2 regions of the Mesorhizobium sp. M4B.F.Ca.ET.058.02.1.1 genome follow, and region 2 is predicted to be linked to the other one. Evidence: riboswitches for the same ligand, from Rfam matches in the RefSeq annotation. Region 2 holds a riboswitch; the other holds the start of a gene.
The links. A riboswitch is a leader RNA that binds a small molecule or an ion and turns the genes downstream of it on or off. The one in region 2 is predicted to bind S-adenosylmethionine.

Region 1 (15,213 bases), 2.1 Mb from region 2:
CCAACTTGCCGGCCGCTTATGAACCGGCGTCTCGTCAGGGGCATGCCGCGCGCCTATGCGCGACGTTTTCGTTGACTTCATGGCCGAAAAACACGATAAGCCGCAAAGGCCGCCGCTTTGGCGGCTTTTTTGATTTTCCGGTTCCGGAGACGCATATAATGAGCGGTTCGGCGCTTTACGAGACCTTTGCTCGCGCACCCCTGGCCTTCGACCACGGGGAGGGGACCTGGCTGGTCACCGACAAGGGCGAGCGATATCTCGATTTCGCCGGCGGCATCGCCGTCAATTCACTTGGCCACAGCCATCCGCATCTGGTTGCAGCGCTCACCGAGCAGGCGGCGAAGCTCTGGCATGTCTCCAACCTCTACGAGATTCCGGAGCAGCGCCGGCTCGGCGAACGGCTCGTCGAGGCGACCTTTGCCGACAAGGTGTTCTTCACCAATTCGGGCGCCGAGGCGCTGGAATGTGCCATCAAGACGGCGCGGCGCTACCATTTCGTCAAGGGACATCCCGAGCGTTTCCGCATCGTCACCTTCGAAGGCGCCTTCCACGGCCGCACGCTGGCGACGATCGCCGCCGGCGGCCAGTATAAATATCTGGAAGGCTTCGGCCCAAAGGTCGAAGGCTTCGACCAGGTCGGTTTCGACGACATCGACGCGGCTGAGAAGGCGATCACGCCGGAGACGGCCGCCATCTTGATCGAGCCGGTCCAGGGCGAGGGCGGCATCCGCCCGGTGCCGACGCAGTCGCTGAAGCGGTTGCGGCAGCTTTGCGACCAGCATGGCCTGCTTCTGATCTTCGACGAGGTCCAGTGCGGCATTGGCCGCACCGGCAAGCTGTTTGCGCATGAATGGTCCGCCGTCACCCCGGATCTGATGGCGATTGCCAAGGGCATCGGCGCCGGCTTCCCGCTGGGTGCGTGCCTCGCCACCGACGAGGCTGCGGTCGGCATGACCGCCGGCGTGCACGGCACCACCTTCGGCGGCAATCCGCTGGCGATGGCGGTTGGCAACGCCGTGCTCGACGTGGTGCTGGAGGAAGGTTTCCTCGAGGATGTCCAGCGCAAGGCACTGCTCCTGAAGCAGGGACTGGCCGGCGTGGCCGACGAGTTTCCCGAGGTCCTTGAAGGTATCAGGGGAACCGGCCTGATGCTCGGCCTCAAATGCGTGATGCCCAACACCAAGGTCAACATGGCGCTGCGCGACCAGCATCTGCTCGCGGTCCTGGCCGGCGACAACGTCATTCGCCTGCTGCCGCCGCTCACCGTCACCGACGCCGAGATCGGCGAGGCGCTCGACCGCATCCGCGCCGGCGCCCGGGGCCTGGCGGACGCCATCGCCGCGGCCGCCGCGAAGTAATTCCGGAACCATTGCCGATGTCCGTTCGCCATTTCACCGACCTCTCCGCCGTTTCCGAAGGCGATCTGCGCTTCATGCTTGACGACGCGGTGGTGCGAAAGGCCAGGCTCAAGGCCGGCGAGCGCACCAAGCCGCTCGAGGGCAAGGTGCTGGCGATGATCTTCGACAAGCCCTCGACCCGCACGCGCGTGTCCTTCGACGTCGGCATGCGCCAGCTTGGCGGCGAGACCATCATGCTGACCGGCACCGAGATGCAGCTCGGCCGTTCCGAGACCATCGCCGACACGGCCAAGGTGCTGTCGCGCTATGTCGACGCTATCATGATCCGCACCACCTCGCATGAGCGGCTGCTGGAGCTGACCGAGAACGCCACCGTTCCGGTTATCAACGGGCTGACCGACGACACCCATCCCTGCCAGCTGATGGCCGACATCATGACCTTCGAGGAGCATCGCGGTCCGGTGGCCGGCAAGACCTTCGCCTGGACCGGCGACGGCAACAATGTGCTGCATTCGCTGCTCGAGGCCTCGGCGCGGTTTCGTTTCAACCTCAACGTCGCTGTGCCGGAAGGCAGCGAGCCGGATGAGAAGCACATCGACTGGTCGAAGGCCAATGGCGGCAAGCTGAATTTCACCCGCTCGGCCGAGGAAGCTGTCCACCAGGCAGACTGCATCGTCACCGACTGCTGGGTGTCGATGGGCCAGGAGCATCGCGCGCGCGGCCACAACGTTTTCCTGCCTTACCAGGTCAATGCGGCGCTGATGGCGAAGGCGAAGCCGGACGCGCTGTTCATGCACTGCCTGCCGGCGCATCGCGGCGAGGAGGTGACCGACGAGGTCATCGACGGACCGCATTCGGTGGTGTTCGACGAGGCCGAGAACCGGCTGCACGCCCAGAAGGCGGTTTTGGCCTGGTGTCTGGGAGCTTGATCTCCGGAGGTGTGATGCCTATCTGCGGCGCATCACGCAAATCGAGCGCGTTTGGACGCATGCCCCCAGATGGGCGGTATGGCCGCGCCCCGGAGCTTTGTCATGTTGGAAACCCGTCAAGTGACTAAACATCACCCGCAACTCGGCGAATTCGGCTATGCCGGCGACGACCATGTCGTGCCGTTCGAGGTCGCCCCGCTCGACGTGCGTGGCCGCACCGTGCAGCTCGGGCCGATGCTCGACGCCATTCTTGCCCGCCACGATTATCCGGAACCGGTCGCCCGCCTGCTGGCGGAAGCCTGCGTGCTGACGGTGCTGCTCGGCACTTCGCTCAAGTTCGAAGGCAAGTTCATCCTGCAGACCCGAACCGACGGGCCGGTCGATATGCTGGTGGCGGATTTCTCCACCCCGCATGCGCTGCGCGGCTATGCGCGCTTCGATGCCGATCGGCTGCAGGTGCTGACCGCCGCCGGCGAGGTCTCGCAGCAGACGCTGCTCGGCAACGGCGTGCTGGCGCTGACCATCGACCAAGGCGTCCACACGCAGCGCTATCAGGGCATCGTCCAGCTCGACGGCTCCTCGCTGGAAGAGGCCGCGCGCACCTATTTCCGCCAGTCGGAGCAGATCCCCACCGACATCAGGCTGTCGGTGGCCAAGCTGGTGACGCCCGGTCCCCGAGGCGCCCGTGAGCAGTGGCGCGCCGGCGGTCTTCTGGCGCAATTCCTGCCGAAGGCGCCGGAACGCATGCGCGTGCCGGACATTTCCGGCGGCGATGGCGATCCGCGCGAGGCGGTGCATGATCCGGCCGACAACTCCTGGCAGGAGTTGCTGGCGCTGCTCGGCACCATCGAGCCGACCGAGCTGATCGATCCGACGGTCGGCGCCGAGCGGCTGCTCTACCGGCTGTTTCACGAGCACGGCGTACGCGTGTTCGGCGGCGTGCCGGTTGCCGACCAGTGCTCGTGCTCGCGCGAGAAGATCCGCGGCATCCTCGCGGGCTTCTCCGCCGAGGAGATCAAGGACAGCACCGAGGATGGCGGCATCCACGTCGCCTGCGAGTTCTGCTCGACGCAGTACGACTTCGATCCGACGGAGTTCGCCGCGCAGTAGGCTCGCCTTCTGACAAGCCGCACCGCAATCTATCCTCTCTCCCACCGGGGGAGAGGATACATAGCCTGCATTGTCGGGCGTCCTTTTTGACTGCGCTTGGCCGCCGCACCGATTTCAGCTTCTAATAAATTCTTCGAGGTGCCTGCGGACCTCTGACGCTCGTTCGACTGGAGCCATATGGGTTTCTCCCGCGAGCAGTGTGAGCTTCGCTCCGCTGATTGCACTCGCGGTGGCTTCCATCATCCCGCCGAAAAACTGGTCCCTTTCACCGCCGAGGATCAAGGTCCTCGCCGAGATATCGCGGAGGCCTTCGTAGGCCACATCGTTGTCGAGCATTGCCTCGAGATAGCGCCCAATCGTCCTTGGCGCTCCCATCCGGGCAATCAGGCTGCGTCCTTCGAACCTCAGTCGAAAACGCAAAAGAAGGTTCAGCCACGGCCGCCGAAACGCCGTTGTGAATTCCTCCAAAAGCGCGTGAAATTGTTCGGCTTTTGCGAATTGGATCTGTCTCTTGAGCCGCTCTTTTCCATCGGCCGAAAAGCCATGCGCACTCGCCAGCGAGGACCAGCCTGCCTACCAGGTCTGGATAGCGTGCGGTCACCTGCGTTGCGACAACGCCGCCATAGGAAATACCCATCAACTTCGCTGGCTTCTTGAAGTCAGCGTCGATGATCTCCGCGATGTCTCTGGCCATGCCCTCGAGCGATAGATCGGCTTTGGGAGCGGGATCGTAGCCAATCAGCACAAAGCTCGTGCCGGGTGGAAGGATATGGATGAGCTGTCTGGCGTCCTTTTCCAGTCTGGATGGACAGGGTTTCATCATGAACCCCTGACCGCCGTTGATGATGAGAAGCCTTTCCGGTCCTTGTCCAACGCTGGCGAACGGCAGCCGGCCCAGAAACAGCCCTGTTTCAATTTTGTGCATCAAGTCGCTGCCTGGCGCATGGCAGCCTCCCTTGATCAATGGGAAGCAAAGTTGCTTTGACGCTCGCACGCCGGTGTGCCGGCGCCAAGGGGGTAGGCGGCCACTAGTTCACCGTCCGTCGCGTGCCCGGCAGGTCGAGCGAGAAAGCAGGTATAGCGACGTCGAACGTCTCGCCCTGCTTGTTGCGCATCGTGTAGTGGCCGACCATGATGCCCGACGGCGTCGAAAGCGGGCAGCCGGAGGTGTACTGGTAACTGTCGCCGGGATTGAGCTCGGGCTGGTCGCCAACGACGCCGGCGCCGCGCACCTCCTCGACACGGCCGCTGCCGTCGGTGATATGCCAATAGCGCGACAGCAACTGCACGAACTCGTCCGACTGGTTGTCGATGGTCACGTGATAGCCCCAGACATAGCGATTCTCCGACGGATCGGAGCGATCCTCCAGATAGAACGGCCTGACCTGCACTTCGATCTTGCGCGTGACGGCGCGATACATGAGCTGCTCCAAACAGTTCGGGAACTTTCGGCTCGCTCCGCGATCAGGTCAACGATGCGTGATGCCCATCCCTTCCGTCCTTATGCGCACGTGCCGGCAAACAATGTCATTTAAGTGACACACGACAATGATGGTGTGCGCAGACCGTGCCGGGCGACTCATCGCTCTGTCGACCTGTTCAAGACGGCCATTCCCAGCCGGCTTTTCCGGAGTGACCAGACCTCGATGGAACTGATCGCCATAGCCGCCGCCCTGCTTTCGATAGCCTTGCTCCTCGCCAATCTCACCAGCATCCTGCTCGCGGCTTTGAGGCTGAAACCCCCGCGCGGCGCGGCGCCGCCCGCCGGCAGGACGGCGCCGGTCTCGATCGTCATTCCCGCGCGCGGCGTCGAGCCGTTCACCGAGGAGACGCTCCAGCGCGCTTTCACGCTCGACTGGCCGCGTTACGAACTGATCTTCTGCGTCGCCCATGCCGACGATCCGGTGGCCAAGCTGATAAACCGGGCGATTGCCCGGTTTCCCAAGGTGCCGGCTGCTGGTCGGCGACGACCGCGTCAGCGCCAATCCGAAGCTCAACAATTGCGTCAAGGGCTGGGAGGCGGCGCGCCATCACTGGGTGATCCTCGCCGATTCCAACGTGCTGATGCGGCACGACTATATTCAGCATCTGATGGCAGCCTGGCGGTCGGACAGTGGCCTCGTCTGCTCGACGCCGATCGGCTCGCGGCCGGACGGCTTCTGGGCGGAGGTCGAATGCGCCTTCCTCAACACGCTGCAGGCGCGCTGGCAATATGCCGGCGAGGCGCTTGGCCTCGGCTTTGCCCAGGGCAAGAGCATGCTGTGGAACAAGCCCATGCTCGACGCCAATGGCGGCATCCGCGCGCTTGCCGCCGAGATCGCCGAGGACGCCGCGGCGACCAAGCTGGTCAACGGGCTCGGCCTTCGCGTCCATCTCGTTGCCTCGCCCTTCGAACAGCCGCTGGGCGAGCGCCGGCTCGGCGAGATCTGGTCGCGCCAGGCGCGCTGGGCGCGGCTGCGCCGCGTCACCTTCCCGCTGTTCTTCGCGCCGGAGATCATGACCGGCGCGGCGCTGCCGCTGCTGCTGGCGCTGTTTGCGGCGGCTCACGCGGGCATCAGCCTGCCGGCCACGGCGCTTTGCGTGCTGGCGCTCGCCTATCTGCCGGAATGCGCGCTCGCCTCGGCCAAGGGCTGGTACCTGTCGCCGCGCATCGTCGCCGCCATGATCGCGCGCGACGCGATGCTGCCGGCGATATGGGCGCGCGGTTGGCTGGGCGGCGCCGTCGACTGGCGCGGCAACGCCATGACCATCGGCACCAAGGTGGCCGAACTGGAAGAGACGCCCTCGAGTGCCTGACCGGGGCCTTCGCCCAGGTCCCCTATTTCGCCGCCTTCAGTGCCTGCTCGACATCGGCGAGCAGGTCGTCCGTGTCCTCCAGGCCGACCGAGAGCCGGAGCGTGCCCGGGCCGATGCCGAGCTCGGCGCGCGCTTCGTCGCTGAGGTTCTTGTGCGTGGTCGTCGCCGGGTGGGTGATCAGGCTCTTGGCGTCGCCGAGATTATTGGAGATCAGCACGATGTCGAGGGCGTTCTGGAAGGCGAAGGCCGCCTGCTTGCCGCCCTTGACGTCGAGGCAGATCAGCGTCGAGCCGCCCGACATCTGCTTCCTGACGATCTCGGCCTGCGGGTGGTCGGCCCGGCCCGGATAGATGACGCGGGCGATCTCCGGCCGTTCGGCGAGGAAGTCGGCGATCTTGCCGGCGCTTTCGGTCTGCTGGCGCACCCGCAGCGGCAGCGTCTCCAGGCCCTTCAGCAGCGTCCAGGCGTTGAACGGCGACAGGCTGGGGCCGGTATGGCGGAAATAGTCGTGCAGGTTCTCGTCGATCCACTTCTTGTCCGACAGGATGACGCCACCGAGGCAGCGCCCCTGGCCGTCGATGTGCTTGGTCGCCGAATAGACCACAATATGGGCACCGAGCTGCAAGGGCTTCTGCTGCAGGGGCGTGGCGAAGACATTGTCGACGATCAGTCTGGCGCCGATCGAATTGGCGAGTGCCGCGACGGCGGCGATATCGACCACTTCCAGCGTCGGGTTGGTCGGGCTTTCCAGGAAGAACAGCTTGGTGTTGGGCTTCACCGCCTTTTCCCAGTTGGCGATGTCGGTGCCGTCGACCAGCGTCGCCTCGATGCCGTATTTCGGCGCCAGCGTCTCGACCACCCAGCGGCAGGAGCCGAACAGCGCGCGCGCCGCCACGATATGGTCGCCGGCCCTGGCGCTGCACAGTAGTGCCGCCGTCACCGCGGCCATGCCGGAGGAGGTCGCGCGCGCGTCCTCCGCACCTTCCAGCGCGCACATGCGTTTTTCGAACATGTCGACCGTCGGGTTGGCGTAGCGCGAATAGATGAAGCCTGGTTCCTCGCCCTTGAAGCGGGCCTCCGCCGCCTGCGCCGTCTCATAGACATAGCCTTGGGTGAGGTACATCGCCTCGGCTGTCTCGCCGAAGCCGGAACGCAGCGTTCCGCCATGCACGAGTGCCGTCTGAGGCTTCCAGTCACGCTTCTTGGTCATCGCTCTACTTCCAGATACAAAAAAACCGGCCGCGAAAAGTCGCAACCGGTCCATACGGCCTTGCGGCCCGACGGTCCTTTAGCGACTTGTTTAACGTGGCTGCAAGCCGACCGGCCAAATCACCACGGGATAACGACCCTTTAGACCCGCACCGCGCTTGCGTCAATTGCCGGCTTCATTAAGAGGTTTGTACCAGCGGCCTTGGAGCGGAGCCAGCTTTGCGGCAGACAGGCATTCTTCCCGATCAGGACATTTCCGCGCTGTTCCAGTCCGGCGCGCTGAAGTCGCCGCGCGCCCTCGATGCCGACCAGGTCCAGCCGGCCAGCCTCGACCTCAGGCTGGGCGACAAGGCTTTCCGCGTGCGCGCCTCCTTCCTGCCCGGCCCCGATCATCTGGTGGCCGACAAGCTCGACCGGCTGAAGCTGCACGAGATCAATCTCGCTGACGGCGCTGTGCTGGAGACGGGCTGCGTCTACATCGTGCCGCTGCTGGAGAGCCTGGCATTGCCGGCGAATGTCTCTGCCTCGGCCAATCCGAAAAGCTCGACCGGGCGGCTCGACATCTTCACCCGGGTGATGACCGACCGCGGTCACGAGTTCGACAAGATCGCTGCCGGCTATGCCGGGCCGCTCTACCTCGAGGTCAGCCCGCGCACCTTCCCGATCGTGGTGCGTGCCGGATCCCGGCTGTCGCAAATCCGTTTCCGCACCGGCAATGCGCTGCTGTCGGAGAGCGAGTTGCGCGAGCTCCACCATGGCGAGATGCTGGTCGCCACCGAGCCGCCCAACATTTCCGGCGGTGGCATCGCGCTCTCGATCGATCTCGACGGCGACAAGGACGGGCTGGTCGGCTATCGCGGCAAGCACCATACCGGCCTCGTCGATGTCGACAAGCGGGCCGCGCAGGACGTCGTCGATTTCTGGGAGCCGCTCTACAAGAGCGGCGCCGGAGAATTGGTGCTCGATCCAGACGAATTCTACATCCTGGTCAGCCGCGAGGCGGTGCATGTGCCGCCGCTCTACGCCGCCGAGATGACGCCCTTCGATCCGCTGGTCGGCGAATTCCGCGTCCACTATGCCGGCTTCTTCGATCCGGGCTTCGGCCATTCGGCGGCCGGCGGCACCGGCAGCCGGGCGGTGCTCGAAGTGCGCAGCCACGAGGTGCCGTTCATCCTCGACCACGGCCAGATCGTCGGCCGTCTGGTTTACGAACACATGCTGAAGCGGCCACAGGCGCTTTACGGCACCGATCTCGGCTCGAACTACCAGGCGCAGGGCCTGAAGCTCTCCAAGCATTTCCGCGCCGCGCGCTGATCCATCGTCATCGTTAGACTCCGCTTGCCCGGCCCCACGCGGCATGCTTGGCTGTGCCCAGCCCGTCAAGGTGACGGAAATGAAGGGGAAGAAGACAATGCGGATTTCGAGATGGATCCTGTCGGCGGCCGCTGCCGCCATGCTGGCGCTCGGCGCCGGCGCCCTGTCGGCGCAGGCCGCGGAAAAGATCAAGATCGGCACCGAGGGCGCCTATCCGCCGTTCAACACCATCACGCCGGACGGCAAGGTCGAGGGCTTCGACATCGACATCGCCAACGCGCTGTGCGCGCAGATGAAGGTCGAATGCGAGATCGTCACCCAGGACTGGGACGGCATCATTCCGGCCCTCCAGGCCAAGAAATTCGACGCCATTATCGCTTCGATGAGCATCACCGAGGAGCGCAAGAAGCAGGTCGCCTTCACCCACAAATACTATACGACGCCGCTTGCGCTGGTCGCGCCGAAGGACAGCGAACTCACCTCGACCGAACCGGCCGCGCTCGCCGGCAAGACGGTGGGCGCCCAGGCCTCGACCACTCAGGCCGACTTCGCCCAGGACGTTTATGGTAAGGCCGGCGCCGAGGCCAAGCTCTATCCGACCCAGGAGGAGGCGATTACCGATCTCCAGAACGGCCGGCTCGACGCCGTCATTTCGGACAAGTTCGTGCTGGTGGACTGGCTGAAGAAGGCGAGCGACGGCTGCTGCAAGCTGGTCGGTGACGTCAAGGGCACCGAGACCGAAGCCGGCATCGCCGTGCGCCTGGACGACACTGCACTTCGCGACAAGCTCAACGCGGCAATAGACGCCATCGTCGCCGACGGCACCTACAAGAAGATCCAGGCGAAGTATTTCGACTTCGATATCTATTGAGGTTGTGCGCCCTCCGCCTTCTCCCCTTGTGGGAGAAGGTGGATCGGTGCGCAGCGCCGAGACGGATGAGGGGTAGGTGACGGATCACCCGTCTTTGCCAAGCTGGAGCACCCCTCATCCGACCTCGCTTCGCGAGGCCACCTTCTCCCACAAGGGGAGAAGGAGAATGCGCTCAAAGCGCCTTGACCGCCACCTTCACCGGCTTCTCGATCTCGAGCGGGTTGCGCAGCGGCAGGCCGAAATCCTTCGCCTCGATCTCGAAAGTGTCGCCCGCCTCGGTCTTGACGCCGTCGGCGAAGGAGAGCGTCGCCGTGCCGAACATGTGGACATGCACGTCGCCCGGCTGGCGGAAGGCCGAGTATTTGAAGTGGTGATGCTCGAGATTGGCGATGGTATGCGACATGTTCGCCTCGCCCGACAGGAACGGCTTTTCCCAAAGCAGCTTGCCGTCGCGCCAGATGCGCGAGGAGCCCCTGATGTCGGCCGGCAGGTCGCCGATCAGGATCTCTGGCCCGAACGAGGCGTTGCGCAGCTTGGAGTGGGCGAGGAACAGGTAGTTCACCCGCTCCGTCACATGGTCTGAGAACTCGTTCGACAGGGTGAAGCCGACACGGAACGGCGCGCCGTCGTCGCCGATGACGTAGATGCCGGCTATCTCCGGCTCCTCGCCGGCGTCCTGCGCGAAAGCGGGCGACATTAGCGCCGCGCCCGGCGCCACTGCCATCGTGCCGTTGCCCTTGTAGAACCACTCCGGCTGCACGCCGACCTGGCCCTTTGGAGGCTTGCCCCCTTCCAGCCCCATGCGGAACATCTTCATGGAATCGGTGAGTTGCTCCTCACCGTCGGCGCTGAGCTTCCTGTGCATGGAATCGCGCGTCGCGGCGGAGCCCAAATGCGTCAGGCCGGTGCCTGTGAGATGCAGGTGCGCCGGATCCGGATGGTTGATCGGCGAGACCAGCCGTCCTTTCTTGTAAACGGCATCGAGATCGATGGTTTCGCCGAAACCCTTGCGCTCGATCAGCGCCACGAGGCCGGTGCCGGTGCGCGCCGCCTCCATCGCCAGCGAATAGACGCTGCGGGCGCCGTTGATGATCCGCGTCTTGCCGCCGTTGCGGGCGACGACGCGGATCGTCTCGGCGTCGTCGAGGATCTGGGAGATCAGCATGATGAACCCTCTCTCTTTTGCCTTGGCCCGGCCGCCGATGGGCAAACCCTGACCGTCGCGGCCCGGAACAGTTCCGTGCCACGGTTGAAACTCTTCGTCCGGATTGCGCTCGCGAGCCTGGTCCCTCCGGGGACTTCTTGGCGCCGGCGGGTTGCCGGCAGCTTCGCGATCTGGACCCGTATGCCTCCTGCTTTCCTCGGCTGGTGCGGTTCAGCTTCGAGCAGCCGACCGCTTCCAATATATTGTCTCTGCGCAATTCCGGACGGAAAACCGCTATGCAGCTTTCCTGGAATTGCTGCCGTCAGGCCTTGTTCTTGTTGTAGACGTCGAAGATCACCGCGCCGAGCAGCACCAGGCCCTTGACCACCTGCTGCCAGTCGACGTTGACGCCCATGATCGACATGCCGTTGTTCATCACACCCATGATGAAGCCGCCGACCACCGCACCGATGACCTGCCCGACGCCGCCCATCGCCGAGGCGCCGCCGATGAACACGGCCGCGATGACGTCGAGCTCGCTGCCGAGGCCGGCCGCGGGCACCGCCTGGCCGAGGCGCGCCGCGATGATCAGGCCGCCGAGCGCCGACAGCACGCCCATGTTGATGAACACCATCAGCGTCAGCCGTTCGGTGTTGATGCCCGACAGTTGCGCCGCCTTGGCGTTGCCGCCCATGGCATAGATGCGGCGGCCGATGGTCATGCGCTTGGTGACGAAGACGAACAGCGAGATCAGCACGCCCATCACCAGCAGCACAACCGGCAGGCCCCTGTAGCTCGCGAACTGGAAGACCAGGAACAGCGCCAACGCGCTGCCGACCAGCGTCTTGATGACGAACAGCGGGAAAGGCTCGGCCTCATAGCCATGACGCTCACGCTTGCGGCGGGCCCGCAGCCCGAAATAGGCATAGGCCAGCACCGCGATCAGTCCGAGCACGATCGTCGTCATGTGCAGCGTAAGCCCGCTGCCGAGGATGGTCTTGCCGGCGGCATTCACCGTCGGCGGGATCAGCGTCAGCGGCCCGATCACGTCCGGAATGAAGCCCGAGCTTAGCGCCTTGAAACTGTCTGGAAGCGGGCCGACCGAGGAGCCGCCGCCCAGCAGGGCCTGGCAGATGCCTCGAAAGATCAGCATGCCCGCCAGCGTCACGATGAAGCTCGGTATCCGGTGATAGGCGATCCAGTAGCCTTGCGCCGCGCCAATGAGGGCGCCCACGATCAGGCACACGATCGAGACCACCAGCGGATTGCTTATTATCCCGAGCGGCCAGATGACCATCATCATCGCCGCCAGCGCCCCGATGAAGCCCGCCACTGAACCGACACTGAGGTCGATATGGCCGGATACGATCACCAGCAGCATGCCCAGCGCCATCACGATAATGAACGAGTTCTGCTGCACCAGGTTGCTGAGATTGACCGGTTTGAACAGCGTTCCTGATGTCGTGTACTGGAAGAACAGCATGATGACGATCAGCGCGATGATCAGGCCGTATTCGCGCAGGTTCGTCGTCAGCGCCGAGACGGCGACGCGCGGACCCTGCTTGACGTCTTCGGCTGCGCCGCTTTGCGGCGCGGGAGCGCTTTCTGTGCTCATGATGCTTTTTTCCTTCTCCGCGAACGATGGCGCGCATGATTTTTTCCTGGCTGGCGTCGCTTGCCGCCATTTCGCCGACCATGCGCCCTTCGTTCATGACATAGATGCGGTCGGTGATGCCGAGCAGCTCCGGCATTTCCGACGAGATGACGATGATCGCTTTGCCCTCGGCGGCGAGACGGGCGATGATCGTATAGATTTCGTACTTGGCGCCGACATCGATGCCGCGCGTCGGCTCGTCGAGGATCAGCAGTTCCGGGTCGGCGAACAGCCATTTCGACAGCACCACCTTCTGCTGGTTGCCGCCAGAAAGATTGCCGGTCAGCTGATAAACGCTGGACGCGCGGATGTTCGTCTTCTTGCGATAGTCGTTGGCCACGCTCATTTCGCGCATGTCGTCGATGACGCCGCGGCTCGAAACTCCGCCCAAATTGGCCAAAGTCACATTGTGCTTGATATGGTCGATGAGGTTGAGGCCGTAGGTCTTGCGGTCCTCGGTGACATAGGCGATGCGGTTCTCCACCGCCTTGCTCACCGACGAAAGGTCGATCGGCTTGCCTTCGAGCAAAACCTCGCCGGTGATGTGCCGGCCATAGGAACGGCCGAACAGGCTCATCGCGAATTCGGTCCGGCCGGCGCCCATCAGCCCGGCGATGCCAACCACCTCGCCCTTGCGCACATTGAGGTTGACGTTCTTGATCACCTGCCGGTCGGCGTGGATCGGATGGTAGACCGACCAGTCCTTGACCTCGAAGACGACCTCGCCGATCTGCGGCTCGCGCGGCGGATAGCGGTCGTCGAGCGAGCGGCCGACCATCGAGGTGATGATGCGGTCTTCGCTGATGTCTTCCCTGGGCAAGGTCTCGATGGTGCGTCCGTCGCGGATCACCGTGACCTTGTCGGCGACCCGGTTCACCTCGTTCAGCTTGTGCGAGATCAGGATCGAGGTCATGCCCTGCCGCTTGAACTCGAGCAGAAGGTCGAGCAGCGCCTGGCTGTCCTTTTCGCTGAGCGAAGCCGTCGGTTCGTCGAGGATCAGCAGCTTCACTTCCTTGCTCAGCGCCTTGGCGATCTCGACCAGCTGCTGCTTGCCGACGCCGATATTGGTGATCAGCGTCTTGGGGTCTTCCTTGAGCCCGACTTTCTTCAGCAATGCGGCGGTGCGCTTCTCGTTGGCGTTCCAGTCGATGACGCCACAGGTCGCGTGCTCGTTGCCGAGGAAGATGTTTTCCGCGATCGACAGCATCGGCACCAGGGCGAGCTCCTGGTGGATGATGACGATGCCGATATGCTCGCTGTCATGGATTCCCTTGAAGTGGCATTCCTGGCCGCGAAAGACGATCTGTCCCTCATAGGTGCCGGACGGATAGACCCCTGACAGCACCTTCATCAGCGTCGATTTGCCGGCGCCGTTCTCGCCGACGACGGCGTGAATCTCGCCTTCCTCGACGCTGAGGTTGACGTTCGACAGCGCCTTCACGCCGGGGAACGTCTTGGTGATGTCGCGCATCTCCAAAATCGTCGAGGTCATTAGGAATTCCGCTCCCTGGCGCATGCCTTCCGGTTTCGGAAAGCGTCATGCGCGAAATCAACATACTGCAGTCTGGTCCGCGCCGCGACGGTGCATGGCGCTGCAGAAGCCGGCAAAAAACAATACCGGGGTCGCTTCTGAACGAAAAGGGGCCCTGCGTCGCGCAGGACCCCTCCCTTTGAAGCCGGATTACTTCAGCTCGTCGGCCTTGATGTAGCCGGAGTCGACTACCTGCGCCTGGTAGTTCGACTTGTCGACCTCATGCGGCGTCAACAGGATCGAGGGGACGACCTTGACGTCGTTGTTGTAGGTCTTTTCGTCGAGGCCGTCGGGCTTGCCGCCGGAGAGCACCTTGTCGACCAGCTGCACGGTGGCCTTGGCCAGTTCGCGGGTGTCCTTGAACACCGTCGAGTACTGCTCGCCCGAGATGATCAGCTTCACCGAGGCGGTCTCGGCGTCCTGACCGGTCACGATCGGCCAGGGCTGTGCGTCGGTACCGTAACCGACGGCGCGCAGCGAGGCGGTGATGCCGCGCGACAGGCCGTCATAGGGCGACAGAACGCCATCGACGCGGCTGCCGTCCGAGTAGTTGGCCGAGAGCAGGTTGTCCATGCGCGCCTGGGCGGTGGCGGCGAGCCAGCGCAGCGTGCCGACCTTGTCCATGCCGGTCTGGCCGGACTTGATCTTGATCGAGCCGTCGTCGATCAGCGGCTGCAGGACGGAGATCGCGCCATTGTAGAAGAAGAAGGCGTTGTTGTCGTCCGGCGAGCCGCCGAACAGTTCGACGTTCCACGGCTTGGTGTTCGGGAAGCGCTCCTTGAGGCCCTTGACCAGGGAGTTCGCCTGGATCACGCCGACGCCGAAATTGTCGAAGGTGGTGTAGTAGTCGACGTTCGGGGTCTTCTTGATCAGGCGGTCATAGGCGACGACGACGACGCCCGCGTCGTTGGCCTTCTGCAGCGCGTCGGCCATCGTGGTGCCGTCGATCGAGGCGATGATCAGCGCCTTCGGGCCCTTGGTGATTTCGTTTTCCAGCTGGCTGAGCTGGTTCGGGATGTCGTCCTGCGCGTACTGCAGGTCGACGGTGTAGCCGAGAGCCTCGAGCTGCGACTTGACGGCGTCGCCGTCATTGATCCAGCGCTGCGAGGTCTTTGTCGGCATCAGCACGCCGACAAGGCCTTCGCCTGCATGCGCCGGCAGCGTCATGGCCGCGATGCCAAGGGCCGCCACGGCGGCCAGTGTCTTGATGATTTTCACAGTAACTCTCCCTGGTTGATGGACGCGACACCTCGGGGCTTCGCGGGCCGCGCAGGCGAGCAGAAGCGCGAGATGCGCC
Region 2 (15,213 bases):
CGAGGCCGGCAGATGGTAGGAGACATGGCCGGCGGTGTGGCCTGGCGTGGCGATGACGTCGATCCGTTCCTCGCCGAGGTGGACGACGGAGCCTTCGCCGACCGTCTCGTCGATGCCGGGGATTTTCTCCTTTTCCGCTTCCGGCCCGATGATGCGCAGCTTGAAGCGTTCCTTCAGCGCCAGATTGGCCTCGACATGGTCGACATGGTGGTGAGTGGTCAGGATCAGCGTCGGCGTCCAGCCGGTGCGCTGGATGGCGGCCAGAATCGGCGCCTCCTCGGGTGCGTCGATGATGGCGGTCTGGCCGCTCGTGGGGTCACGCACCAGCACGCCGAAATTGTCGCTGCGGCACATGAACTGTTCGATTTCGACCGGCATCGCGTCTCTCCACCAAAGCGCCGTGCGTCCAATTCGACGCACAAAGGACGCTCTAAGCTGTTTATCTGCTGCATCGCGCTTTCCGAAATCGAAACCGATTTCGGGCCGATGCAGTTGTCGCCGCAGACATAGGGCGCTTGGGCGCCGATGTCATCCGCCTTTGTTGAACTTGCAATGCTTCGAAGCTACCGTCCCGGCCATGCATTCCGATATCGTCGACCTCCGTTCCTTCTATTCGACCACGCTGGGGCGCCTGGCCGAGCGCTCGATCACCATGGCGCTGTCGTCGATCTGGGCGGCCGTGCCAAACGAGCGGCTGGTCGGGCTCGGCTACACCTTGCCGTGGCTGGAGCGGTTCGGCGCCGACGCCGAGCGCGTCTTTGCCTTCATGCCGGCGACGCAGGGGGCCGTGGTCTGGCCGACGACGGGGCCGACGGCGACCGCGCTGGTCTTCGACGAGGAATTGCCGCTGGTCGATTCCTGCATCGACCGCGTGCTGCTGGTGCACTCGCTCGAACATGTCGAAAACCCGCGCGAGACGCTGAACGAGATCTGGCGGGTGCTATCGCCTGCCGGTCGCGTCGTCATCGTCGTGCCCAACCGGCGCGGCGTCTGGGCGCGTTTCGAGCACACGCCGTTCGGCAATGGCCGGCCGTTCTCGCGCGGCCAGCTCACGGAATTGCTGCGCGAGGCGAACTTCACGCCGGCGGCGTGGTCGGACGCGCTGTTCTTCCCGCCGTCGCCGCGGCGTTTCATGATGCGGTTCCACAATGTGCTGGAGCGCGCCGGCCGGCGCTTCTGGCCGATCTTTTCCGGCGTCATCGTGGTCGAGGCGCAAAAGCGGCTCTACCAGGGCGTGCCGGTCGTGCAGCGCGCCTCGCGCCGTGTCTTCGTGCCTGTGCTGACGCCGCAAGGCGCCACCAGGCTCGGGCGGCTGGCCGCGAACAAGGTGCAAGCCCGGGTGACGCGTTCGTGATCGCGGCAGCGCCTTGCCTCATCCTATCTGTCGGGGGCGGGTTCGCGGCCTGAAGGACATGCCGGTCGCGCTCGCGCCGGTTTCAGTACCTTTTCCGAAAGCAGGGACATCTGACATGGCTGATCAAGCGGATGACAAGGCCGGTCCGGCGCCCGCCGCCGTGTCTGTCGAAGCCAGCAGCCTCGGCGACCAGTTGGCGACGATCCGGCAGGCGCTGAAATCCTCGCCGGTGCGCAGGCAGTTCGTCTGGGCCTGTCTCGGCATCGTCGCCGTCATCGTCGCGACTGCGATCGGCCAAGTGCTGCTCAACCGTTGGAACCAGCCCTTCTACGATGCGCTGGCGCGGCGTGACCTGCCGGGTTTCCTGCACCAACTCATGGTCTTCGCTGCCATCGCCGGCGGGCTTCTGGTGCTCAATGTCGGCCAGACCTGGCTCAATCAGACCATCCGCCTGAAGCTGCGCGAGGCGCTGACGCTCGACCTGATCGAGGAGTGGATGCGGCCGGCGCGCGCCTTCCGGCTGGCGCATGCCGGCGCCATCGGCGTCAATCCGGACCAGCGCATGCAGCAGGACGCCGGCCATCTCTCCGACCTGTCGACCGATCTCGGCGTCGGCCTCCTGCAGGCCTTCATCCTGCTGGCGTCCTTCATCGGTGTGCTGTGGACACTGTCGTCGGGCTTCGTCTTCCACATCGGCGGTTATTCGCTGGCGATCCCTGGCTACATGGTGTGGGCGGCGATCCTCTATGCCGGCATCGCCTCATGGCTGAGCTGGCTGGTCGGACGGCCGCTGATCCGCTTCAACAGCGACCGCTACACGCGCGAGGCCGAACTCAGGTCCTCAATGGTCCGCGTCAACGAGAACATCGATGCCATCGCGCTTGCGCATGGCGAGGCCGACGCCAGGCGGCAACTCGAGCTCGACCTCGGCACGGTGCTCGGCGCCATGCGGCGCATCTACAGCGCCCAGATCAATCTCTCCTGGGTCACCGACACCTATGGCTGGATCACCGTGGTGGCGCCGATCCTGGTTGCCGCGCCGGTCTATTTCGCCGGCGACATCAGCTTCGGCGGCCTGATGATGGCGGTCGGCGCCTTCAACCAGGTCCATTCCTCGCTGCGCTGGTTCATCAACAACATAGGCGGCATCGCCGATTGGCGAGCGACGCTGATGCGCGTCGCCGATTTCCGCATCGCGCTCGGCGAAACCGATGTCTTCCACGACACCGAAAAGCGCATCATTTTTGCCGAAAACCCCGGCGGGACGCTGACCTTCGAGAAGCTTGAGGTCGCCTCGCCTGACGGCTGCACGAAGCTTGCCGAGCCGCATGTCGAGATTCGCCCCGGCGAGCGCGTCATGATCACCGGCGACCCGCGCGCCGGCAAGACGCTGTTCTTCCGCGCCATTGCCGGGCTGTGGCCGTGGGGCAGCGGCCGCATCGGCATGCCGACCGGAGCGGCGCCGATCTTCGTTCCGCGCACCCCCTATTTCCCGCTCGGCACGCTGCGTGAGGTGCTGAACCACACCGACGACATCACGGTCGAGGATGCCGAGATCGCGGCGGTGCTGACGGAAGTCGGCCTCGAACGGCTTGCCTCCTCGCTCGACCGTTCGGCGCGCTGGGAGCACGAACTGGCCGATGACGAGCAGCGCCTGCTTGCCGTCGCCAGGCTCGCGCTCAGGCGGCCAAAATGGGTGATCATCGACGAGGCGATGGACACGTTCGACGGCGCGACGCTGCGACGCGTGCTGGCGATGCTGGAGAAGCGCCTGCCGGATGCCGCCATCCTCAACATCGGCCGCGGCCAGCACAACAACCAGTTCTTTCCGCGCTCGCTGACGATCGTGAAGGATACAGCCGGGTCGGCGCTGAAGCCCGCGCGGGTCAGGGCCGGCGCGATCGAGCCGCCGCCGCACGCTGCGCGCAAGAAGAAGTGAGCGATAGAGCGGCGGTCTATCTCTTTGTTTTCGCGCAATTCCGGACGGAAGGCTACGGCGAAGTCGCCGAGCCTGACCGTTTCACGCTTTTGCTGGAATTGCTCCAGCTTTATTTCGCCGTGATCGGCGCGGAAGATGATGCGCGTCAAACCGGACGCACGCGACCATGTTCGACGTGCTCAGCCTGCTTGCCTGTCTCGGCTGCGCTCAGGCAACGCCCTTGCCGATGCCAGCCGCGCCAGCCGCTGTGGATGTCGAACTGGTGCTTGCGGTCGACATCTCGACGTCGATGGACGAGCGCGAGTTCGCGCTGCAGCGCGCCGGCTATGTCGAGGCGCTCAGGCATCCGGACTTCATCAAGGCGGTGCGAGCTGGCACCAACGGCCGCATCGCGATCGCCTATTTCGAGTGGGCGGGCACCATCCGCGACGACGCGGTGCTTGCCTGGCAGATCATTGATGGCAGCGACAGCGCCGATGCCTTCGCTGACGGGATCGCGGCGCGGCCCTTCCGCAGCTTCCGTGGCACTTCAATCTCCGGCGCGCTCGCCTTCGGCACCGGGCTCTTCGGGCAAAGCGCCTTCAAGACGCAGCGGCGCGTCATCGACATTTCCGGCGACGGCCCCAACAACACCGGTCCGCCAGTCACCACGGAGCGCGACGCGGCTTTGGCCAAGGGCATCATCGTCAACGGCCTGCCGATCCTGATCAGCCCATCGCCAACCTTCAGCCATCTCGACCGCTACTATGCCGAATGCGTCACCGGCGGGCCGGGCTCCTTCGTGCTGCCGATCTACGCGGCTTCCGAGTTCTCGACCGCCATCCGGCGCAAGCTGATCCTCGAGGTGAGCGGCATCGCCGACACGGCGGCGGTCCGGATCGATGCCGAGCCACCCATCGACTGCCTGCGGGGCGAGCGCGACCGCCGTTTCTATTCCGATCCCTATTTCCCGGAACTCGATCGCTAGAGCGGTTCAGCGTTTCAAGGAATCGCGGAACCGCTCTAACTTTTTGTTTCTACGCGATTCAGGACGGAAAACCGTTACACACTTTTCCTGGAATTGCTCTAAGCCGACAGGTTCGGGGCACGACAAGATCAGGCGGGCCGCGCGCCGTATTTCTCGCGGAACTCGTCATAGAGGTCACGCCGGCGGCGGCGACCGTCGACATAGCCGCGCAACAGCTGCGGCAGCGAGTAGCCGAGCGACTTGGACGAGCGGTTGGCCAGATAACCGGCGAATGCCTGCGAAATCCTGCCCTTCATCGTATCGGCGATGATCTGGCGCGCGATCATATAGGGCGGGATCTCGGGATAGCGGTCAGCGATGTAAGGGTGCTTGTCGATGAGGTTCGCATAGGCCTCGACATAGCCGTCACGGCGGCCGGAAATCGAATTCTCCGAATTGTATTTCTTCCAGTCGATTTCCTCGGTGAGCAGCGCGCCGCCGCGGCGGGCGAAGCGCAGCAGCAATTCGCGATCCTGCATGCGCGCGATGTCGCTGTCGTAGCCGCCGATCGCCAGCAGCGATTCATGCCGGGCGGTTATCGCGGAACCGGCGATGAATATGGTCTGGGAGACCAGGGCCCGTTCCAACGTGTTGCGGGTCAGGAAAGCCTCGCGGTTGACGCATCTGGTGGCCCGGTTGCCCTTCACGGACACGAAAGAGCTGATGAGGACTTCCAGCGACGGATTCTCATCGAAGCGCGCCAGCGTGCGTTCCAGCCGGTCCGGCAGATAGACGTCGTCCGAATCGAGAAATGTGACAATGGGCGCCCGCGCGCGTTCGATACCGGCATTGCGGGCGGCGTTGGCGCCACGCCATTTCGCGCCGACATAGATCAGCCGGGGATCGCGGATTTCGGCAAGCGCCGCCGCCGTGCCGTCGGTGGAGCCGTCATCGACGACAATGTGCTCGAAACGGACAAGGCTCTGGGCCAGCACGCTTTCCACGGCGCGCACGACCTGGCTGCGCCGGTTGTGGGTTGGCGTGATCACTGTGATGAGGGGCGCCGGCTCGGGAGCTTTCGGCATGCAACTAGGCCCCGGATTCTGGGATATTCGGATGGATCTGAGGCCGCCTTCCATGCCCGCCCAGGATTGCGTTCGGTGGAACGCTACAAAAAAGAGGCCTCCGTGTCATCTCGACCGCCCGGCGCTCAGGGCCTGCAACCGGCAAATTCCGCGACACCGCGCCTCAACTGCAACACTTTAGCTGTGGCCGATATAGTCCGGCACGAGCTCGACCCTGTCGCCGACGATGCCCGCGGCAAAGCTGAGCTGTCCCCAGAAGACCAAGGTATAGAACGCCAGGCCGACGATGACGGCGAACGGGATTTGCCAAAGCGGCATGCCTGCGGGGTGCGCATGGCCCACGATGCGCCGCGCCGTGCGCCACGACATGGTGAACCAGCGGCTGAACGACTTGACGATCCGCTGGCCCCGGCTGGGCGACCGGAGCGCGACGAATTTCCTGTCGGCATCCCTGCCGGTCACCAATGCGCGCCAGAAAAAGAACCGCCAGCCCCGCGGGGAATAGTGGTAGACGCGAGCGTTGACGTTGCGCAGATCGTGGCCTTCGCGGCGCAGTTGGTGCATCAGCAAGGTGCAGGAGACCTTGAAGCCATTGTTTTCAGGAAACGGGTGGCTGGAAATCCAGTCGCGCCGGAAGGCAGTATTGTTGGCGTTGAGGGCCCGTTTCGAGGCGAACCTCTTGTCGCCCTGGGCCATCGGGAAGAACCACATCAGGGCAAAGGTTCTCGAAAAGAAGTCATCGCACAAAAGATACGTGTAGCCGTTGACACAGACGATGCCAGGGTCCTGAAACGGGCCGAGCAGGGTTGCAAGCCAGTCGCGTTCCGGTACGGTGTCTGAGTCCAGGAAGACGACCAGTTCGCCCTCGGTTGCCTTGATGCCATTGTTCTTGAGGTCGTAGTAGCGGCCGCCAGGGCAAGCCACGAAGCCTATCTCCGCCACTTCTTCCAATCGCGGCGCTTCGGCACGGAAGTTGCGCCGAAGCGTGTCCGCGTCCTCGGCTTGCCCGCCATGCGAGATGATCAGTTTCGGTCTCGCAAAGCCGATCGCGGAAACCGCGGCGATTTCGCGCGCCAGGGCGTTCAGCCCAACGCCGATCTCGGCCCAGTCGATCGACTTGGCGTTCTCCATTTCCACGACGATTGAATAGTCGGGGTATTCGTCAGCCATCGGGGGCGCTACCGGTTCATCGGAGTGTATGTCGCTATAACCCTGGTGGCCTGCTGTCAAACGACCGAGACGCTACCCACATCTGCGAGTTCGCCGCCTCGATCAAGTGGGTTTTCGTTGTTTCTAGTTCTTCAGGAAACCACGGAAGTGGCGCGGGCGATGCCAGAAGCTCGAAGGATCGGCGTACTCGGACAGAAAGCGCTCCCTCCATTCGTCATTGATTGTGTCGCGCTGGATTTCGAGACCTGACTCGATGTTGGTTCCCCAGGTAAGTTCGGTATCCGCCAAGCGTGCAATTTGCTTGAGGCTTGCTCGCGGATCTTGCTGAATTTGCTCGTAAGTCAGAGAAAGGTAGGGCAGTCCGTTTTTTGCGAACCAGCCATCCCAAGCCAGATTTTCCATCAGAATTCTTTCAAGCGAATCGACGATCGCGCCACCGTCATAGCGCGGCGGTGTGTCATTGATTTCCGTGGAGCGGAATCTGCGGGTTTGACGGGCGCGGGCCCAAGAAATCGCCTGGCCCAGCCGATCACGGCGCGTCAAGCGGACGTAACGCGGATTCGGAAGGCTCGCGGGCAGGTTCAATTTCTTGGCAACTTGAGCAAATTGGCTTGCGAAAAGCTTGATCGCGTAGATTCCTGAAGAGGATCGCCCGTCCGTCACCGCACGCAGAAGCTGCGCGCGGGGGGCGCGAGGATAATCCGGCAGCTCCAGCAAACGGCGACCGCCAAACCACTCAAGTGGACGCCCCAGTTCGGCGGAGGCCATCAACCCAGCGAGATGATTGCTACCGCTGCGCGGTGAGGTGCAGACAAGAATTCCCGCCTTTATCCCGGACAGAATGTCGGGCGGGATTTCAACCGTGGCCGCACGCCGACGAAAGAGACGCATCGCAATCATCGCTTCAGCAGAAACACTGCCTGCTGGCCGAAGAAATTCCAGAACCACCACGGCATGGAGAGGCCGATCCTCTGACCATTGCCGTCGAGGGCGGTTGCCTTTTCCACCGTGGCGCCAAGCTCCTCGCACAGATTGACGAAGTCACGGATGGTGCAGAAATGGATGTTGGGCGTGTCGTACCAGGAATAGGGCAGATCCTTGGTCACCGGCATCCGCCCCTTGACGAACAGCGACAGGCGCACCCGCCAGTGGCCGAAATTGGGGAAAGAGACGATGGCGCGGTTGCCGATTCTGAGCAACTCGTCGAGCACCAGCTTCGGATTGCGGGTCGCCTGCAGGGTCTGCGACAGGACGACGAAATCGAAGCCCTTGTCGGGATAGAATTCGAGATCCTTGTCGGCGTCGCCCTGGATGACCGAGAGGCCGCGCGCCACGCATTCGTTAACGCCGCGCTGCGACAGTTCCAGCCCACGGCCGTCGACCTGCTTGGTTTCCTGTAGTAATTCGAGCAGCAGCCCATCGCCGGAGCCGACATCGAGCACCCGTGACTGCGGCGGGATGAGATCGGCGACGACTTCAAGGTCGACGCGCTGGGCGCGGTTGACGCTCACAGGCTGGCCTCCCTTTTGGCGCATGATCCTGACTCGGAAAGTCTGCAACTTTCCGGGGTCATGCGCTCAGCCCCCTTGCCCGCGCGGCCGAGCCGATGAAGCCGTTGATGGCGGCGAACAGTTCCGGCTCATCGAGCAGGAAGGCGTCATGGCCGCGATCGGTCTCGATCTCGACGAAGGAGACGGAGGCGCCGGCAGCGTTCAGCGCATGCACGATCGAACGGCTTTCCTCGGTCGGGAACAGCCAATCGGAGGTGAAGGAGACCAGGCAGAAGCGCGTCTTGGTGCCGGCGAAGGCATCGGCCAGGCGACCACCGTGATCGGCGACGAGGTCGAAATAGTCCATCGCGCGGGTCAAATAGAGGTAGGTGTTGGCGTCGAAGCGGTCGACGAAGGTCATGCCCTGATGGCGCAGGTAGCTTTCGATCTGGAAGTCGGCGTCGAAACCGAAGGTCAGCGCCTCGCGATCCTGCAGGTTGCGGCCGAACTTGCGGTGCAGCGCCGCCTCCGAAAGGTAGGTGATATGGGCGGCCATGCGCGCCACCGCCAGCCCCTTCTCCGGACGCTTGCCGTATTCGAAATACTTGCCGCCATGCCATTCCGGATCGGCCATGACGGCTTGCCGGCCCACTTCGTGGAAGGCGATGTTCTGCGAGGAATGACGTGCCCCGGTGGCGATCGGCAGCGCCGAGAAGACGCGCTCGGGATAGCTCGCCGCCCATTCCAGCACCTGCATGCCGCCCATCGAGCCGCCAAGCACGCAAAACAGCTTCTCGATGCCGAAATGGTCGACCAGCATCAGCTGCGCCCGCACCATGTCGCGGATGGTGATGACCGGCAGGTCGAGGCCGTAGGGCTTGCCGGTGGCCGGATTGGTCGAAGCCGGGCCGGTCGAGCCGAGGCAGCCGCCCAGCACGTTGGAGCAGATGACGAAGAAGCGGTTGGTGTCGATGATCTTGCCGGGACCGATCAACACCTGCCACCAGCCCGGCTTGCCGGTCACCGGATTGGTGCTGGCGACATGCTGGTCGCCAGTCAGCGCGTGGCAGACCAGGATGGCGTTGGAGCGGGCGTCGTTCAGCGTGCCATAGGTCTGGTAGGCGATCTGAAACGGCGACAGCAGCGCGCCGGCATCGAGCTTGAGCGGCTTGTCGGCGCCGAAGCGCAACACCGGGCTCGACGGATTGTCGGCCTCGTTGCTGGTTTTTGCGGCGCGCAGAACGGCCATAACATCCTCTTACATTAGGCACCGTGGTTTCCGGAAACCGATTCCGGTTTCCGGACCAGGCGACTGTCCGGCCGGCGGCGGGCAACAAAAAACCGGCAATGCCTTCGCAAAGCCGGTTACAGGATGCAAACGGCCCTTTAGCGAATTGTTTAACGTGGCTGCAAGCCGACCGGCCAAATCACCACGGAACTGTCGCTGCTCTTCTAGGGCCAGCGCGGCTCGGCGTCAACGGTCGGGCTTTTCGCGCCCTTGCCGCCCTCTCGACATTCGCGGCCACGGCTTGTATTTCCGCTGCGGCCTTCGGTTGGAGGCATCCTCGACGGACTTTTGGACATGAACCAGACACCTGACAAGGCACGTCCGACGCCCCGCGCGGGCATCATGGACATCGAAGCCTATGTGCCCGGCAAGAGCACAGCGCCTGCCGGTGTCGCCAAGGTCCATAAACTGTCGTCGAACGAGAACCCGCTCGGCCCCTCGCCGAAGGCGATCGAGGCGGCGCGGGAGGTTGCCGCAAGGCTCGACGTCTATCCCGACGGCACCGCCAGGCGGCTGCGCGAGGCGATCGCCGAGGCGCACGGCCTCAACCCTGCGAACATCATCTGCTCCAACGGCTCCGACGAGATTCTCGGCCTGTTGGCGCAGACCTATCTTGCGTCCGGCGATGAAGCCATCATCACCGAGCACGCCTTCATGGTCTACAAGATCTACATCCAGTCGGCCGGCGCCACGCCGGTCACGGTGAAGGAGACCCATGAGCGCGCCGACATCGACGCGATCCTGGCAGCGGTGACGCCGCGGACCCGCATCATCTTCCTCGCCAATCCCAACAATCCGACCGGTACATACGTGCCGTTCCAGGAAGTGCGCCGGCTGCATGCCGGCCTGCCGAAGAACGTGCTCTTGGTGCTGGATGGGGCCTACGCCGAATATGTGCGCCGCAACGACTACGAGGCCGGCATCGAACTGGCGGGAAGCGCGGAGAACGTGGTGATGACCCGCACCTTCTCCAAAATCGGCCTTGGCGGCGCGCGCATCGGCTGGATGTATGGCCCCATGCACATCGTCGACGCGATCAACCGCGTGCGCGGCCCCTTCAACGTCAACGCAACGGCGATCGAGGCCGGCATCGCGGCGATCCGCGACCGCGCCCATGTCGAGCGCAGCGTGGCGCATAACGAAACCTGGCTCGCCTGGCTGAGCGACGAACTGACCAAGCTCGGGCTGCGCGTGACGCCGAGCGTCGGCAATTTCGTGCTGATCCACTTCCCCGAGGACGGCAAGCATTCGGCGGCGGCGGCGGACGACTATCTCACGGCGCGCGGCTACATATTGCGGCGGGTTTCCGGCTACGGCTTCCCCAACGCGCTGCGCATGAGCGTCGGCATCGAAGAAGCCAATCGCGGCGTGATTGCCGCCCTCACGACCTTCCTGAAAAGTTGAGCGCCATGGCACCTGTGATGTTCGAAAAGATCGCGCTGGTCGGCATCGGCCTGATCGGCTCGTCGCTGGCCCGCGTCATCCGCCGCGAGGGCCTGGCCCGCCATGTCGCCATCGCCACCCGCAGCCCCGCCACGCTGGCGCGGGCCGAGGAGCTCGGCCTCGGCGATTCCTACGCAACCGACGCCAGGCAAGCGGTGCGCGATGCCGATCTGGTTATCGTCTCGGTGCCGGTCGGCTCCTCCGGCGAAGTGGCGGAGGAGATCGCGCCGGCGCTGAAGAAGGGCGCCATCCTCACCGATGTCGGCTCGACCAAGGCTTCGGTCATCGCGCAGATGCAGCCTTATGTACCTGACGGCGTTCACTTCATTCCTGGCCATCCTCTGGCCGGCACCGAGAAGTCCGGACCGGACGCTGGCTTCGCCGACCTCTTCGACAACCGCTGGTGCATCTTCACGCCGGTGCCCGGCACCGATCCCGCGGCATTGGAAAGGCTTTCAGAGTTCTGGCGGCGCTGCGGCTCAAACATAGACACAATGGATCCGCAGCATCACGACATGACGCTGGCCATCGTCTCGCACCTGCCGCACATCATCGCCTACAACATCGTCGGGACCGCGGACGACCTGGAATCGGTGACCAAGACCGAAGTCATCAAGTACTCCGCCTCCGGTTTCCGCGACTTCACTCGCCTTGCCGCGTCCGACCCGACCATGTGGCGCGACGTCTGCCTGCACAACAAGGACGCTATCCTGGAAATGCTGGCGCGGTTTTCGGAGGACCTTGCTTCGCTGCAGCGGGCGATCCGCTGGGGCGACGGCGAGAAACTGTTCGACCTGTTCACGCGCACGCGCGCGGTCCGCCGCTCGATCATCGCGGCCGGCCAGGACATCGATGTGCCGGACTTCGGCCGCCAGGTCGTCGAGCATCCCGGCGCCAAGGGATAGGCGCGTCTAGAGCTTCTAATCGCCGGGTCAGTGGGCCGCCATCATGGCCAGCGTCTCTGCCCGGTCCGGGGCGCCGAGCCGGCCGCCGAAGCGCTGGCATTTGAGCGCCGCCGCAGCACTGGCAAAGCGCAAGGCCTGCTCGGGCGGCATAGCTTCCGCGAGGCCGACGGCAAAGGCGCCGTGAAACACATCGCCGGCCGCCAACGTATCGACCGCCTTGATCCTCGGCGCCGCGACATGGCGGACCGAGCCGGTGGAACGGTCGTGCCACCAGCTTCCCGCCGCGCCGCCGGTGACCGCGACAAAGGCGTCGGTACGGCTGGCAAGATCGGCGCAGGCGGTTTCCGGATCGAGCGCATGGCCGCAGACGATACGCGCCGCGGGTTCGGAAGCGACGATGTGCGTGGCCAGCGGCAACAACTGCTCCAGCACCTCCAGCGGCGCGGTATCGGCATCGAGGATCGCAGGCCGGCCATTGGCGCGCGCCGCGTTCAGGGCGAGCGCCGCGGCGCCCGGCCAGCGGACGTCGACCAGCACGGCGTCGAAGGCGGAGAGATCGGCGGGCAATTCAGCGGGGTCGGCCTGCGCCTTGCGGTCGTAGAACGGAACGATGATGCGCTCGCCATGCGCGTCAACGAGGATCGCGGCCAGCGCCGAGCGCGCGCCGGCCACACGTCGGACCAGGCTGCAATCGACGCCCTCGGCCTCGATCTCGGCAATCAGCTGGTCGCCGACGGCATCATCGCCCGCACTTGCCCAGAGCGAGACTTCGGCGCCGAGACGGCGGGCGGCGCAAGCGGCGCTGGTTGCCATGCCCGAGGCGATCTGGACGCCATCGGAAGCGATGAACTTGCCCTGATGCACGGGCAGCGTGTCGAGGCGAAGGATCGTGTCGAGGGTGAACGCGCCAACACTCAGGAGCTTGACCGGTTTATCCATCTGCTCGCAATCTCTTGTTGAGCATGATCTTGTCCGAAGACCTGTTTCCACCTTTTGCTGACGCGGGCCCTCGGTTCGGAACCATGCTCTAGTTGACCGGCTTGATCTTGCCGAGCGGGATGAAGCCGAGCGAGGCCTTGCCCTTGACGATCCTGAGCGGCATGGACGGTTCGTTACCGAGCATCGCCAGGCCGGCAAAGCCTTGCTCGATCTCGCTCTTGCGCTCGGGAATGGCGCCGCCAAGGATCGCCGCCACCGCCTTGGGATTCCTGAGCTTGATCGTCAGGTCGGCGTCGATCAGGCCGTCGGCATCGACCGATAGCGGCCCGGACACCGTTATCCGTGCTTCGCCAGACGACAGATCGAGCTTTGCGATGTCGACCGACTGGCCGCGCAGGCTCTTCGGCTGCGTCCTGATCAGCACGACACCGTTCTTCAGCGTCGCCTCGCCACTACCGTCGAGCGGCGGCAGCACGCGTCCGCCGATAGCATCGGCGTCGATCTCGAGATCGTTGAAACTGCCGGCATAGCCGATGTCCTGGCCATTCGGCTGCAATTGCCCGGCAGCCTTTCCGGCATAGAACAGTTCGACAGGATCACTGTTGTCAGCCGGATCGGTCTGGCCGGACAGGCCCTCGGCCTTCAGCGCGACGCGCCGGGGCAGCGGCCAGGAGAGCTTCGCATCCGCCCGCAGCTTGTCCCAGTCGATCCATAGCGGCGTCATCCCGGGCATGGAGGTCCTGAGCGGCCCGCGTAGATCAGCAACAGGCGACAGGGGCTGGTTGATCGCAGCCACGGCATTGAAGCTGCCGGTCGAGGCGGCGAGGTTCCTGGCATCGTCCTCATAGGCGAGCGTGTCGCAGGAAATGGCGAAACTGAGCGGATAGCCGCTGACGGTCAGGTTGGCGCAGCCGGCCTCGATGCCCTTGGCGTTGAGCGCGGCCACCGCCTTGTCGGCCTCGGCCCTGACGCGATCGGCGAGGTAGAACCAGCCGGCGCTGTAGATGGCGAACAGCACTGCAATGAAAGCGGCGAGCCAGAACAGCCGGCGGCGAAAGTTCGGCGGGCGCTGGTCAGTTGACGTCATGCTGGAGCTCTCATTGCCCCTGATATTGCGGGCGGACGGTTGTTACGCAACAAGCGGAAGACGGAAACACTGATTCCGGCGTGCGGTCGGGACTCACGCGATCAGGCTTGGCGATATGGGCGATTTTTGGGTTTTTGGCTATGGGTCGCTGATCTGGCGCCCTGGATTCGCGCATGTCGAGACGCGCCGCGCGCGCCTTTTCGGCTATCGGCGGTCGCTTTGTGTCTATTCCTTCGTGCACCGAGGCACGCGGCAGCGGCCGGGCCTGGTGCTCGGCCTCGACCGTGGCGGCTCCTGCATCGGGCTGGCGTTCCGCGTGCCCGGCGACCTGCGGGGCGAGGTTCTCGCCTATCTGCGCGAGCGCGAACTGGTGACCAGCGTTTATGTCGAACGCACGCTGGACATCCGGCTCGACGGGAACGGGACGGAGGCACGCAAGACGATCAAGGCGGTCGCCTACATCGTCGACCGCGCGCATGAGCAGTATGCCGGCGCGCTCGATGCGGCCCATGCGGCCGGCATCGTTGGCGGCGCAGCCGGCCAGTCCGGCAGGAACGAGGACTATGTGCTGAGCACGCTGGAGCACCTCAAGGCGCTCGGCATCCGCGACCACTGGCTGGAAGAGGTGGCGCGGCGGGTCGCGCCTTTGTGAAGCGCTGGCCTGCCGGAAAAGAAGGGCCAGGCCTTTGACCTCGGCAATCCAAGACCTAGCTTAGCTGCTGCCCCCAAGCCGGGCTTGCCCCGCATCATCCCAATCATCACGGAGTTCAATCTTGCACAAACGCCGTCTCGGTCGCACCGAACTTTCCATCGCGCCGCTGGTCCTGGGCGGCAACGTCTTTGGCTGGACCGCCGACGAGAAGATCTCCTTCGACCTGCTCGACCGTTTTGCCGATGCCGGCCTCAACGCCATCGACACGGCGGACGTCTATTCGCGCTGGGCTCCCGGCAACAAGGGCGGCGAGTCCGAAACCATCATCGGCAAGTGGATGAAAAGCCGCGGCAACCGCGACAAGATCGTCGTCATCACCAAAGTCGGCTCGGACATGGGCCAGGGCAGGCGGGATTTGTCCGCCGTCTATATCGAAAAGGCGGTCGACGCATCACTGAAGCGGCTGCAAACCGATGTGATCGATCTCTATCTGTCGCATTGGCCGGACCCGGCGACACCCTACGAGGAGACGCTCGGCGCCTATCAGAGCCTGCTTGCCAAGGGTAAGGTCCGCCATGTCGGCTGCTCAAACCTCGATGCCGGCCAGCTACGGGCGGCGCTCGACGTGGCAAGCCTGCGCAGCCTGCCGCGCTATGAGGTTCTTCAGCCCGAATACAATTTGTACGATCGGTCGTCGCTCGACGGACCGCTGCTTGATCTCTGCGTGGCCGAGGATATCGGCGTTATCACCTATTTCGGTCTCGCCAAGGGATTCTTGAGCGGCAAATACCGCGGCAAGGCCGATCTCGGCCAGAGCGAGCGGGGCGAGGATGTCGCCAGCTACCTCAACGAGCGCGGCATGCGCGTCCTCGCCGCGCTCGATTCGGTATCGGCAAGGCATTCGGCCAGGCAAGC

Region 1: another riboswitch for S-adenosylmethionine. It lies ahead of EJ073_RS16015 (O-succinylhomoserine sulfhydrylase); the one in region 2 lies ahead of EJ073_RS25805 (homoserine O-acetyltransferase).

The regions. Positions count from the first base shown of each region.
Region 1 covers NZ_CP034450.1:3,246,475-3,261,687, reverse strand. The annotation lists gene EJ073_RS16045 (aspartate aminotransferase family protein) at 159-1,358, shown strand; gene argF (ornithine carbamoyltransferase) at 1,376-2,287, shown strand; gene EJ073_RS16035 (Hsp33 family molecular chaperone) at 2,366-3,397, shown strand; gene EJ073_RS16030 (alpha/beta hydrolase) at 3,663-4,322, opposite strand; gene apaG (Co2+/Mg2+ efflux protein ApaG) at 4,426-4,818, opposite strand; partial or broken gene EJ073_RS16020 (ceramide glucosyltransferase) at 5,044-6,193, shown strand; gene EJ073_RS16015 (O-succinylhomoserine sulfhydrylase) at 6,216-7,403, opposite strand; SAM riboswitch at 7,462-7,539, opposite strand; gene EJ073_RS16010 (2'-deoxycytidine 5'-triphosphate deaminase) at 7,622-8,716, shown strand; gene EJ073_RS16005 (ABC transporter substrate-binding protein) at 8,814-9,587, shown strand; gene araD1 (AraD1 family protein) at 9,760-10,752, opposite strand; gene mmsB (multiple monosaccharide ABC transporter permease) at 11,054-12,346, opposite strand; partial or broken gene mmsA (multiple monosaccharide ABC transporter ATP-binding protein) at 12,354-13,877, opposite strand; gene chvE (multiple monosaccharide ABC transporter substrate-binding protein) at 14,067-15,134, opposite strand.
Region 2 covers NZ_CP034450.1:5,303,848-5,319,060, forward strand. The annotation lists gene gloB (hydroxyacylglutathione hydrolase) at 1-378, opposite strand, end outside; gene EJ073_RS25770 (methyltransferase domain-containing protein) at 578-1,354, shown strand; gene EJ073_RS25775 (ABC transporter ATP-binding protein/permease) at 1,470-3,293, shown strand; gene EJ073_RS25780 (DUF1194 domain-containing protein) at 3,460-4,260, shown strand; gene EJ073_RS25785 (glycosyltransferase family 2 protein) at 4,389-5,324, opposite strand; gene EJ073_RS25790 (glycosyltransferase family 2 protein) at 5,502-6,494, opposite strand; gene EJ073_RS25795 (Stf0 family sulfotransferase) at 6,618-7,445, opposite strand; gene metW (methionine biosynthesis protein MetW) at 7,391-8,005, opposite strand; gene EJ073_RS25805 (homoserine O-acetyltransferase) at 8,064-9,233, opposite strand; SAM riboswitch at 9,351-9,428, opposite strand; gene hisC (histidinol-phosphate transaminase) at 9,567-10,676, shown strand; gene EJ073_RS25815 (prephenate/arogenate dehydrogenase family protein) at 10,682-11,620, shown strand; gene EJ073_RS25820 (sugar kinase) at 11,648-12,559, opposite strand; gene EJ073_RS25825 (DUF2125 domain-containing protein) at 12,648-13,646, opposite strand; gene EJ073_RS25830 (gamma-glutamylcyclotransferase) at 13,762-14,298, shown strand; gene EJ073_RS25835 (aldo/keto reductase) at 14,420-15,213, shown strand, end outside.